Regions from separate parts of the Foliimonas ilicis genome, predicted to be linked through region 2. Evidence: predicted binding sites of a transcription regulator. Region 2 holds the regulator's gene; each other region holds the start of a gene.
What was found. The regulator LexA, encoded in region 2, represses DNA repair genes until DNA is damaged. The targets are predictions, from matches to a motif close to TGTTCNNNNTGTGTTCNG.

Region 1 (3,279 bases), on a different contig from region 2:
GCGTCCAATCGATGCGCGCTTCGGATTTTTCTATCTTCTTCGCATAGGTCACGCCGTCCGGCGACTGCGGAATGAGCGGCAGATCGCCGGTCTCCAGCCTTTCCAGCGCCGTGACCATCAAAGCCGCGCCGATATTCATCAAACGGTCGTGCAGTTCACCCGCAGTCGTATCCGGCCCGATGACCACGCGCTCGGTCAGCGCGACCGGGCCAGTGTCCAGCCCCTCTTCCATCTTCATAATCATCATGCCGCTTTCGGCATCGCCTTCCATCACGGCGCGTTGGATGGGGGCAGCTCCGCGCCAGCGCGGCAGGAGCGAGGCGTGGCCGTTGAAGCAGCCGAGGCGCGGTGCATCGAGAATCGGCTTCGGCAGCAGAAGGCCATAGGCGACGACCACCGCGACATCCGCGTTCAATGCGCTGAATGCCTGCTGCTCTTCCGCACCTTTCAGCGATTTCGGTGAGCGCACTTCGATGCCCAGCCTCTCAGCTTCGCGCTGCACAGGCGACGGGGTGAGCTCGAGACCGCGCCGCCCGGCCGGACGCGGCGGCTGCGTATAGACCGCGACGATTTCATGCCCGGCTTGCGATATGGCGCGCAGGGTTGCCACCGAAAATTCCGGCGTACCCATGAAGATGACGCGCATTGCCATTATCCCACCATACGGCTTTGTGGTCGGTCCTTGGCGATTTTCTTGAATTTCTTGACCACCATATCGCGTTTCAGCTTCGATATGTGATCGATGAAGAGAACACCGTTGAGGTGATCGATTTCATGCTGGAGGCACGTTGCCATCAGGCCGTCGGCAAAGATTTCCTGTTCCTTGCCGTTGCGGTCGAGAAATTTCACATGCACGGCTGCGGGACGTTCCACCTCGGCATAATAATCCGGAATGGAAAGACAGCCTTCCTCATAGGTTGAACGCTCATCCGAGGTATCAACGACTTCCGGGTTGATGAACACTTGAGGCGCCGGTTCCTCGTCCTCTTTCGCAAGGTCGATGACCAGCAAACGAATCGGCTCGCCGATCTGGATGGCGGCAAGGCCGATGCCCGGCGCGTCGTACATTGTTTCGAGCATGTCATCGGCAAGCTTTAGCAGCAGCGCATCGACACGTTCGATGGGCTTGGACACGAGGCGCAGAACGGGGTCCGGCAATATGATGAGCGGTTTAATGGCCATGCCGCTCACCTAAAACTTCGGATCAAAACCGTCAACAGCTTTGCATTGCCGATGTTCTCGTTTTGATCTATGCGAACGGGCCGAATCGTATATGCTCGCGCGATGAATGACATTTTATCCGAGCCGATCGCGCGCCTTGGCGCCAGCACCGTCACGCTGGGCGACCTCTTCATTTTCGCCGGCGTGCTGCTTGGCGTTCTTCTCATCGCGCTCGTCGTCGTGGTGTGGCGTTCGGCGAAAGTGCGTGTGGCCGCGGCAGCGGAGGCCGCCGACAATGCGCGCGATGCGGAAGCGCGCATGGCCAGTATTCTTCAGTCGCAGGCCGAAATGCAGGGCCGCCTCGGTGCAGTCGCAGAAGTGTTCGGCGCGCGCCAAGCTGAACTCACACAATCGCTCGGCCAGCGCCTCGACGCGATGACCGGCAGGCTCGGCCAGACAATGACCGAGCAGACGAAATCAACGCATGAAAGCCTGGCGAAACTGCAGGAGCGGCTTGCCGTTATCGACAATGCGCAAAACAATATCCAGTCACTGACGGGCCAAGTCGTTCAATTGCAATCGATACTGTCGAACAAGCAGACGCGCGGCGCATTCGGCCAGTCGCGCATGGAAACGATCGTCGCCGACGGGCTGCCTATCGGCTCGTATGAATTTCAGGCGACGCTTTCCAACAACAGCCGCCCGGATTGCCTTATCAGAATGCCGAACGGCTCTCCTTCTCTGGCCATCGACGCCAAGTTTCCGCTGGAAGCGTGGAACGCTATCCGTGCCGCCGAAGGGCCTGAGGCACAGAAGTCCGCCGCGCAGGCGTTCCGCCGAGATATGGACGTCCACATCAAGGACATTTCAGAAAAATACCTGCTGACGGGCGAAACGCAGGACACCGCATTCATGTTCGTGCCTTCCGAATCCGTTTTCGCCGAAATTCACGAGAATTTCGAAGTCATCATCCAACGCGCCCATCGCGCGCGCATCGTGATCGTTTCGCCATCGCTGCTGATGCTGTCCATTCAGGTCATCCAGTCGATCCTGAAGGACGCGCGCATGCGCGAACAGGCGCATCTCATACAGGGCGAAGTCATTCGCCTCATGGAGGATCTCGGCCGTCTGGACGAACGCGTACGCAAGCTTCAAACGCATTTCGGACAGGCATCGAAGGACATTGACGACATTCTCGTCTCGTCGAGCAAGGTCACGCGTCGCGGGCAGAAGATCGAAGCGCTGGAATTCGGCGCGACCGGGGCGGAAGACGAGACACCGGAGCAGCGTCCGGCAGCGGCCAATTCAAAAACGGGACATCTTCGTCTGCGGGTCGTCGAGGGGGATGACTGATTCAGAGCGGTTTCTGTTTGGATGGAAACGCGAGGCACCCCCCTCTGCCCTACCGGGCATCTCCCCCTCAAGGGGGGAGATTATCTTGTCATGAAAGCGCGGCGCTAATTGCTGACGTTGCAAAATGAAGGCAGGGAGATGCATCAGCCAATCTCCCCCCTTGAGGGGGAGATGCCCGGCAGGGCAGAGGGGGTGTTGTTCCGCCAGCGCTTCTATCAAAAAATGAAAAGCTCTAGCTTTATCGCGCCGCCTTGGCGGAAAGTTTCATACGGCGTTTTTCCCATGTGCCGGTCGTTTGCGGCTTTACGAATAGTGCCGAGACTTCCGGCAATTCCTTTTTGAGGCGCGCTTCCAGCCGTTCCACACATGCTTCGATTTCGGGCGCGGATAGATGGTCTTCGAACTCGATGCTCAATCCGGTAACGATCTCGTTCGGTCCCATGTGAACCGTCAGGACGCCATTGGCGCTCTGCACCGCCGGATCGCTCTGCGCAATATCCAGAATGGCTTTCTGCGTTTCGGGAGCCGCCGGCTCGCCGATCAGCAGCCCCTTGCATTCGCGGGCGAGAAATATCGCCGTCGTCGCCAGAATTGCCGCAATGCCGAGAGAAGCGACACCGTCGAGTTCCGGCATGTCGAGAAGTTGCGCAGAGAGAATGCCGATGAAGGCGACACCAAGACCGAGCAATGCGGCGCTATCCTCGAACAGCACCGTGAAGACGCTGGGATCCTTGCTGCGCTTCACCGCCTCGATGTAGCCGAGCC
Region 2 (3,279 bases):
CTGCACTGTCGCTTGCAGCGGCCGGCAATCATCCGCGACTTGAAGTCGTGCGGCAGCCGCTCGTCGCCATTATCGCAACCGGCGACGAACTCATGCCGCCCGGCAGTGAAACCGCACCGGACCAGATCATCGCATCGAATGCCTATGGCGTCGGCGCGATTGCGCAGATCGCCGGTGCCCGCGTTATGGATCTCGGCATTGCGCGCGATACAAAGGGCGCAATCGGTGATCTCGTACAGGCAGCGCTCGATGCAAGGGCAGACGTCATCGTCACGCTCGGCGGCGCGTCGGTCGGCGACCACGATCTGGTTCACGATGTCCTGACTGATTACGGCATGAGGCTGGATTTCTGGCGTATCGCGATGCGCCCCGGCAAACCGTTGATGTTTGGCCGTGTCGGAGAGACGCGCTGTATAGGCCTGCCCGGAAACCCGGTCGCGAGCCTCATTTGTGCTCACCTCTTTCTCGTCCCCCTCCTGTCGCGCCTTGGCGGTCGTCCCTACGCCCCCGTAATAGAGGAAGCGCGGCTTGGGGAGGCGATGGCTGCCAACGATCATCGGCAGGATTATGTGCGCGCCAGCCTGATCGAAACCGGCGAAGGCTTAGTGGCAACACCCTTCCAAATTCAGGATTCGTCCATGCTCCGCACATTTTCGGATGCGGACGCACTCATAATTCGCGCGCCGAATGCCCCGGCCTCATCACGTGGCGACACCTGCCGTGTGACGCGGTTGAGATGAACAAAGCATCAACAGATTCATTAAAATTTAAAATATTGCGGAACACAACTGGAACAGATAGTGTTTGTTCTGGTTTTGTTTTTAATGATTCCGAGAGGCCGGGAATGCTGACGCGCAAACAACATGAGCTCCTGCTGTTCATTCATGAACGTCTCAAGGAATCGGGTATCCCGCCTTCCTTCGATGAAATGAAAGAGGCGCTTGATCTTGCGTCCAAGTCCGGCATCCACAGGCTGATTACTGCCCTGGAGGAACGCGGCTTCATCCGGCGCCTGCCGAACAGGGCGCGTGCGCTTGAAGTTTTGCGTCTGCCAGATTCAATTGCGCCGGGTCTGGCTCCATCGCCTCGAAAGTTTTCGCCCAGCGTCATCGAAGGCAGCCTTGGCCGCAAGCCGGAAACGAAGTCGCCCTTCAAAGCCGGCAATGACGACGACGCCAGCGCGGCAGTCTCCATTCCTGTCATGGGGCGTATCGCCGCCGGTGTCCCGATCGACGCGATACAGCACCGCACTCATTCCATTTCCGTGCCTCCGGAGATGATCATGGGCGGCGAGCATTATGCGCTTGAGGTCAAGGGCGACTCGATGATCGAAGCCGGTATTTTCGACGGCGACACGGTCATCATTCGCAATGCGAATACGGCTCAACCGGGTGAAATCGTCGTTGCTCTCGTCGATGAGGAAGAAGCGACGCTCAAGCGTTTTCGCAAAAAGGGCGCATCCATCGCGCTGGAAGCTGCCAATCCCGCCTATGAAACGCGTATTTTTGGGCCTGATCGTGTCAAGGTTCAGGGCAAGCTGGTCGGCCTGATCCGGCGCTACTGACGGCTCCGAGAGCTAGTCTATGACGCTGCCGGGTGACGATTTCGTACCCGGCGATAGATTTCTTCTCTTTGAATTGTCCGGGCGTTGATAGGGTGCCAATCCCCTCGCCTCACGGGAAAATGCGCGTTGCGTATGCCATGGGCGATAGGGTTTGCTGATAGCAAACTGCAATACCGCTCTTGGTCTGGGTGTTTCGCCCACAAGATCGTCGTAGGATTTACCCAGGAAAATCGCTGCGCTTCCATATTGTGCGAGCTCGCGCTTTCCAACGATTAGCGGCCCGTCGTCGCTACACGGATACTGTGCGGTCGCATCCTCAATCACGATTACAGCAGCCTTTTCGCAAAACGGTTGAGCCGCTTTGGAATCGGAAACATGCGCAATAAGCGCTCCAGACCGATGCGTAGACACGCAGGCTGAATTCGAACAGTCGAATGGTTTTCCTGCAAATTGCGCAAGGCCATTCGAACCTCGATCCGAAGCGGTGGAGTGGGGATCCTTCTTCAAGCTTTGATCTTCAGCCGTAGAATTCTTTTGCTTCGAAATCGGGGCCATCAGATTTTCAGCGTTCAATGCGCGTTTCCAATTGTCGATCGTAAACGCGTTTGGCTTTGCCCGATTGATGGCAAGGCGTTCGTTTTCCAGAACCACCCCGACGAGACGTCCATCTTCTGAAATGAGAATATCGGGAGTTTGTGCAGCAGGCAGAGTTAGGACCCCGGCCACGGCGAACGGTATCGCTAGAAGTCTGATCCGTGTGGTCATCATGGTCGCGAACACAAGCGCAATAGTAATCGCGAGCACTGAGAATATCGGGATCAGGCCGACAGCATCGATGGGTGAGCGTTCGGAAAACCAGACGGATATTTCAATCATCATGGTCAGTCCCCACCCCATTATATAGAGGAACGGCCCATCCAGATTGAAAGGCATTGCGACGGCGGCAATGACGCCGAACGGCATAACGATCGCAGAAACGAACGGCATTGCGGCAAGATTTGCCGCCAAAGTCAGCGGCGACACGCGCTGAAAATGAAAAGCTCCATATACGGTCGTAGCCAGCCCGGCGATGATTGAGGTCGCGGCAAGGCCGACCAGAAACACAACGGCCTGTCGCGATATGAAACGAAACGCCGATGGGCTGCGTTCAGGCGGCGAGCCTCGCCTTCGGGAACGATAATCGGACCAGGCAGCATAAGCGCCGATCAATGCGGCAGTCGCGGCGAACGACATTTGGAAACTTGGCCCGACGACCTCGTGCGGCGAGATAGCGATGACGATCATGGCCGAAATGGCGAGGTTTCTCATACTGAGAGCCGCCCGGTCGAACATGACCGCAATCAGCATCACCGCCAGCATGATGAAACTTCGCTGCGCCGCCACCTCGCCACCCGAGATGAAGAGATATGAGGCAATCGAAAAAAGCGCGATGAAGGCCGAGTATTTCTTCACCGGCCGCCGCGAGGAAAAGGACGGAAAAAATGCGAAGATCGTGCGTAAAGCGACCATTATCGTGCCGGCTACCAACGCCATATGCAGGCCGGAAATGGAAATGACGTGATAGATTCCGGTTCGGCGCATCGCCTCGTTGATCTCTTCCGGTATGCCAGCCCGCACGCCAACGACCAAGGCGGCGGCGATTTCCCCTTCTGGTCCGCCGATCTTTTTCCGAATACGATCCGCAATCGCATTGCGCGCATTTTCTGCGGCGTTCC
Region 3 (3,279 bases), on a different contig from region 2:
TGGTAATCACCACCGGCGGCACCGGCTTCACCGGTCGCGACGTGACCCCGGAAGCGCTGGAGCCGATATTCGAAAAGCGCATGGACGGCTTTTCCGAAGTCTTTCACCGCATCTCCTACGACAAGATCGGCACATCGACCGTCCAGTCGCGCGCAACGGCTGGCGTCGTCAACGCAACCTTCGTCTTCGTGCTCCCCGGCTCCCCCGGCGCCTGCAAGGATGCATGGGACGGCATTCTGAAGCCCCAACTCGACTACCGCCACATGCCATGCAATTTCGTGGAAATCATGCCGCGGCTGGATGAACATCTAAGGCGCGGCGGCAAGCCATCGGCTTAGAGCGGTCCCAATTTTGATGGAATCGCGAGGCGCCCCCCTCTGTCCTGCCGGACATCTCCCCCACGGGTGGGGAGATTGGCTGACACGATCCTCTGCATTCATTCTGCAATATTAGACAATTGGTGCCGAGCGTTCATGATGGAGTAATCTCCCCACCTGTGGGGGAGATGTCCGGCAGGACAGAGGGGGGCGCTGTCCCGCCGGCGTTTCTATTTAAAAATGAAACGCGCTAGGCGGTGCGACCAGCTTCCCTCATGCTGAGCCTGTCGAAGCACGCACAGGAATGCCACTGGCTGCGTGAACAAAAACCACCAATTTCATGTTTTTTATTCACCCCCTTTCAGCCTGCACCTATCATTCCCCCACTGTCTGAGCGGGAAGCCGGTGCGCACCGGGTATCGGTTCAGACAGCGGTGACCTCCCACTTGCGACTGCGGTAGTCGTGAGACCCGAGGGGTGAGACATGTCCGACCGAAGGTCGGCGCGTCGAAGATGCGTTCATGGCAGGAACTGACAAACCCCGCCGATGAAACATCCCAAAGCGTGCGGAGAAACCGCGATGTTCATCTGCACTATTGAATGCAGGAGACATTGTGCCCGACCGACCGGATAGCAAAGACCGGCGGGGTGCGGACGTCGCGCCAAATATTACTTACACTAGGAAGGCACGGCCAAGCGCCCCGCTTCCCGGTTCTTTGACAATGGCCAGACGCGAAAGCGGGCGTGGCGATGATGAAATGTGTCGTGTGCTTCGACAGGCTCAGCATGAGAAGCGTTAGCGCGCCCAACCTCAAGCGCTTTGGGCGACCCAAATCTCAGCAGGCAGACGCCGCCTGGAAAGCCCCCGCGCCATCGCCTGCGCATTCTCAGCCTTGGCCGAAAGCGCCAGCGCCTGGCGTTTCGTAATCAGCAGGCCATCGGCCAGCGGCCGGTTTTTCGAAAACACCCGCCTTAGCAGAGGCTGGCGCGTGGCACGCGCGGGCGAAAACCGCGCAGGCCCCGGCAGAGCGCCGATATGGTCGATCACCGCATTCATCCAGCCGTCAGCCAGCCGCGCACCCGGCTCTATGATCAGCAGCCAGTCGCCTTTAGCGGCGCGGATACCTGCCGCGATCCCGCCTTCCGTCACATAATTACAGCCAGTCTGGTCGGCGATCCGGTGCGTCTGATCCGATGAGCCATTATCGCAAACGATGACGTCGCGGATCAAACCCTCCACGACCCCGCCAATCAGCGTGGCAAGTGTGCGCGCAAGGCGCTCTTCATCGTTCTTGGTTTCGATCAGAACCGACAGCATGCTTAGCCGAATAGCCTAAAGCCGCGAAAAGCGCCAGCTATCCGAAATATCAATGGGTAGAACAAAGTTCTTGCTTTGTTCTCATTCTCGAAATAGGAATATGTTCATCAAACAAGACGAAGGCGATTCGCCGGAGGCACAGGAAAATGGAACCGATTTCACGTGCAGATGTTGCAGCTTTCAGGAGCGGAGGTTCCGGAATGGCCAATGCAATCATCGAGGAAAGCGGCATCCGCGTTAATCATGAACGCAGGAGAGGCCGTGCAGCGGGCATAAACCCGTCGGGGCGTTTCGAGCCGATCTCGCGCCATGTCTTCGATGATGGCTGGAATTCGGTCGAGGAGCTGCCGCCTTTCAAGACGGAAGTGCAGGTCGAGAAGCCGCGCAATATCATCACCCGCAACACCTCGCCCGATATCTCCTTCGACCGCTCGATCAATCCGTATCGCGGTTGCGAGCATGGCTGTGTCTATTGCTTTGCAAGGCCGACGCACAGCTTCATGGGTCTTTCTGCCGGTCTGGACTTCGAATCCAAGCTGTTCTCGAAGCCCGATGCGGCAAAGCTGCTCGACCGGGAGCTTTCGAAGGAAGGCTACCAGCCGCGCACCATCGCAATCGGCACGAATACGGACCCTTACCAGCCGATCGAAAAGCAGTGGCGTATCATGCGCGAAATCCTTGAAGTGCTTGAGGCGCGCAATCATCCGGTCGGTATCGTCACGAAATCCGCGCTGGTAACGCGCGACATCGATATTCTGTCGCGCATGGCCGAGAAGGGTCTGGCGAAGGTAGCAATGTCGATCACGACAATGGATCGCAAGATCGCGCGGACCATGGAGCCGCGCGCCGCAACGCCGACCAAGAGGCTGGAGACACTCCGCCAATTGAGCGATGCGGGTATTCCGGTATCAGTGATGGTCGCGCCAGTTATTCCCGGCCTGACCGATCAGGAACTGGAACGCATCCTCGATTCGGCACGCGCAGCAGGCGCCAGAGAGGCCGGCTACATCATCCTGCGTCTGCCGCTGGAAGTAAGCCCGATCTTCAAGGAATGGCTGCTGCGCCATTTCCCTGACCGGTATCGCCATGTCCTCTCACTCATCCGCTCGATGCGGGAAGGCAAGGATTACGATTCGGAGTGGGGCAAGCGGATGAAGGGTTCCGGCCCTTACGCCTGGCAGATCGGCCGCCGCTTCGAGATCACCGCAAAGAAGCTCGGACTGAATGTCGAAAAGCGCCCGCTGCGAACAGATCTGTTCGTTGCGGCACAGAAGGAGCACGAGCAGCTCGTTCTGCTTTGATCAATCCATAATCAAGCAAGTTTCGTCCCGGCTTCCCTCTAAGTCGCGCGACGGAGCCTTCCCTTTTCGTCCCCAATGAAGGGGAAGGCCTTGCGGAGAATCGGAGCCGATGCGAGCATCGCCGCACTATGGCTCGTACGCGCTCTGATTCTCCCCCTCTCTTCGAAATCCTCGAAAAGCCCGATTTTTCGGTCGAGACCAAAGCCATTGCGCAGGGTCTGTGGCCGGTAGCCGGGCTCGATGAGGCTGGGCGCGGCCCGCTTGCCGGACCAGTGGTTGCGGCAGCCGTCATTTTGAACCCGGAGCGCATTCCAGACGGCCTCGACGATTCCAAGCGCCTGAG

Region 1: a site for LexA is predicted at 1,235-1,252, ahead of ABFT80_RS17365 (DNA recombination protein RmuC). Genes of this name have one in related genera too.
Region 3: a site for LexA is predicted at 1,701-1,718, ahead of ABFT80_RS21575 (PA0069 family radical SAM protein). Genes of this name have one in related genera too.

The regions. Positions count from the first base shown of each region.
Region 1 covers NZ_JBDUUH010000008.1:24,156-27,434, reverse strand. Annotated here, with positions in the region: gene fmt (methionyl-tRNA formyltransferase) at 1-646, opposite strand, end outside; gene def (peptide deformylase) at 652-1,182, opposite strand; gene ABFT80_RS17365 (DNA recombination protein RmuC) at 1,285-2,514, shown strand; gene ABFT80_RS17360 (cation diffusion facilitator family transporter) at 2,753-3,279, opposite strand, start outside.
Region 2 covers NZ_JBDUUH010000002.1:35,981-39,259, forward strand. Annotated here, with positions in the region: gene ABFT80_RS05565 (molybdopterin molybdotransferase MoeA) at 1-740, shown strand, start outside; gene lexA (transcriptional repressor LexA) at 845-1,564, shown strand; gene ABFT80_RS05575 (ComEC/Rec2 family competence protein) at 1,577-3,279, opposite strand, start outside.
Region 3 covers NZ_JBDUUH010000011.1:165,787-169,065, forward strand. Annotated here, with positions in the region: gene moaB (molybdenum cofactor biosynthesis protein B) at 1-338, shown strand, start outside; gene ABFT80_RS21570 (glycosyltransferase) at 1,129-1,635, opposite strand; gene ABFT80_RS21575 (PA0069 family radical SAM protein) at 1,782-2,936, shown strand; gene ABFT80_RS21580 (ribonuclease HII) at 3,065-3,279, shown strand, end outside.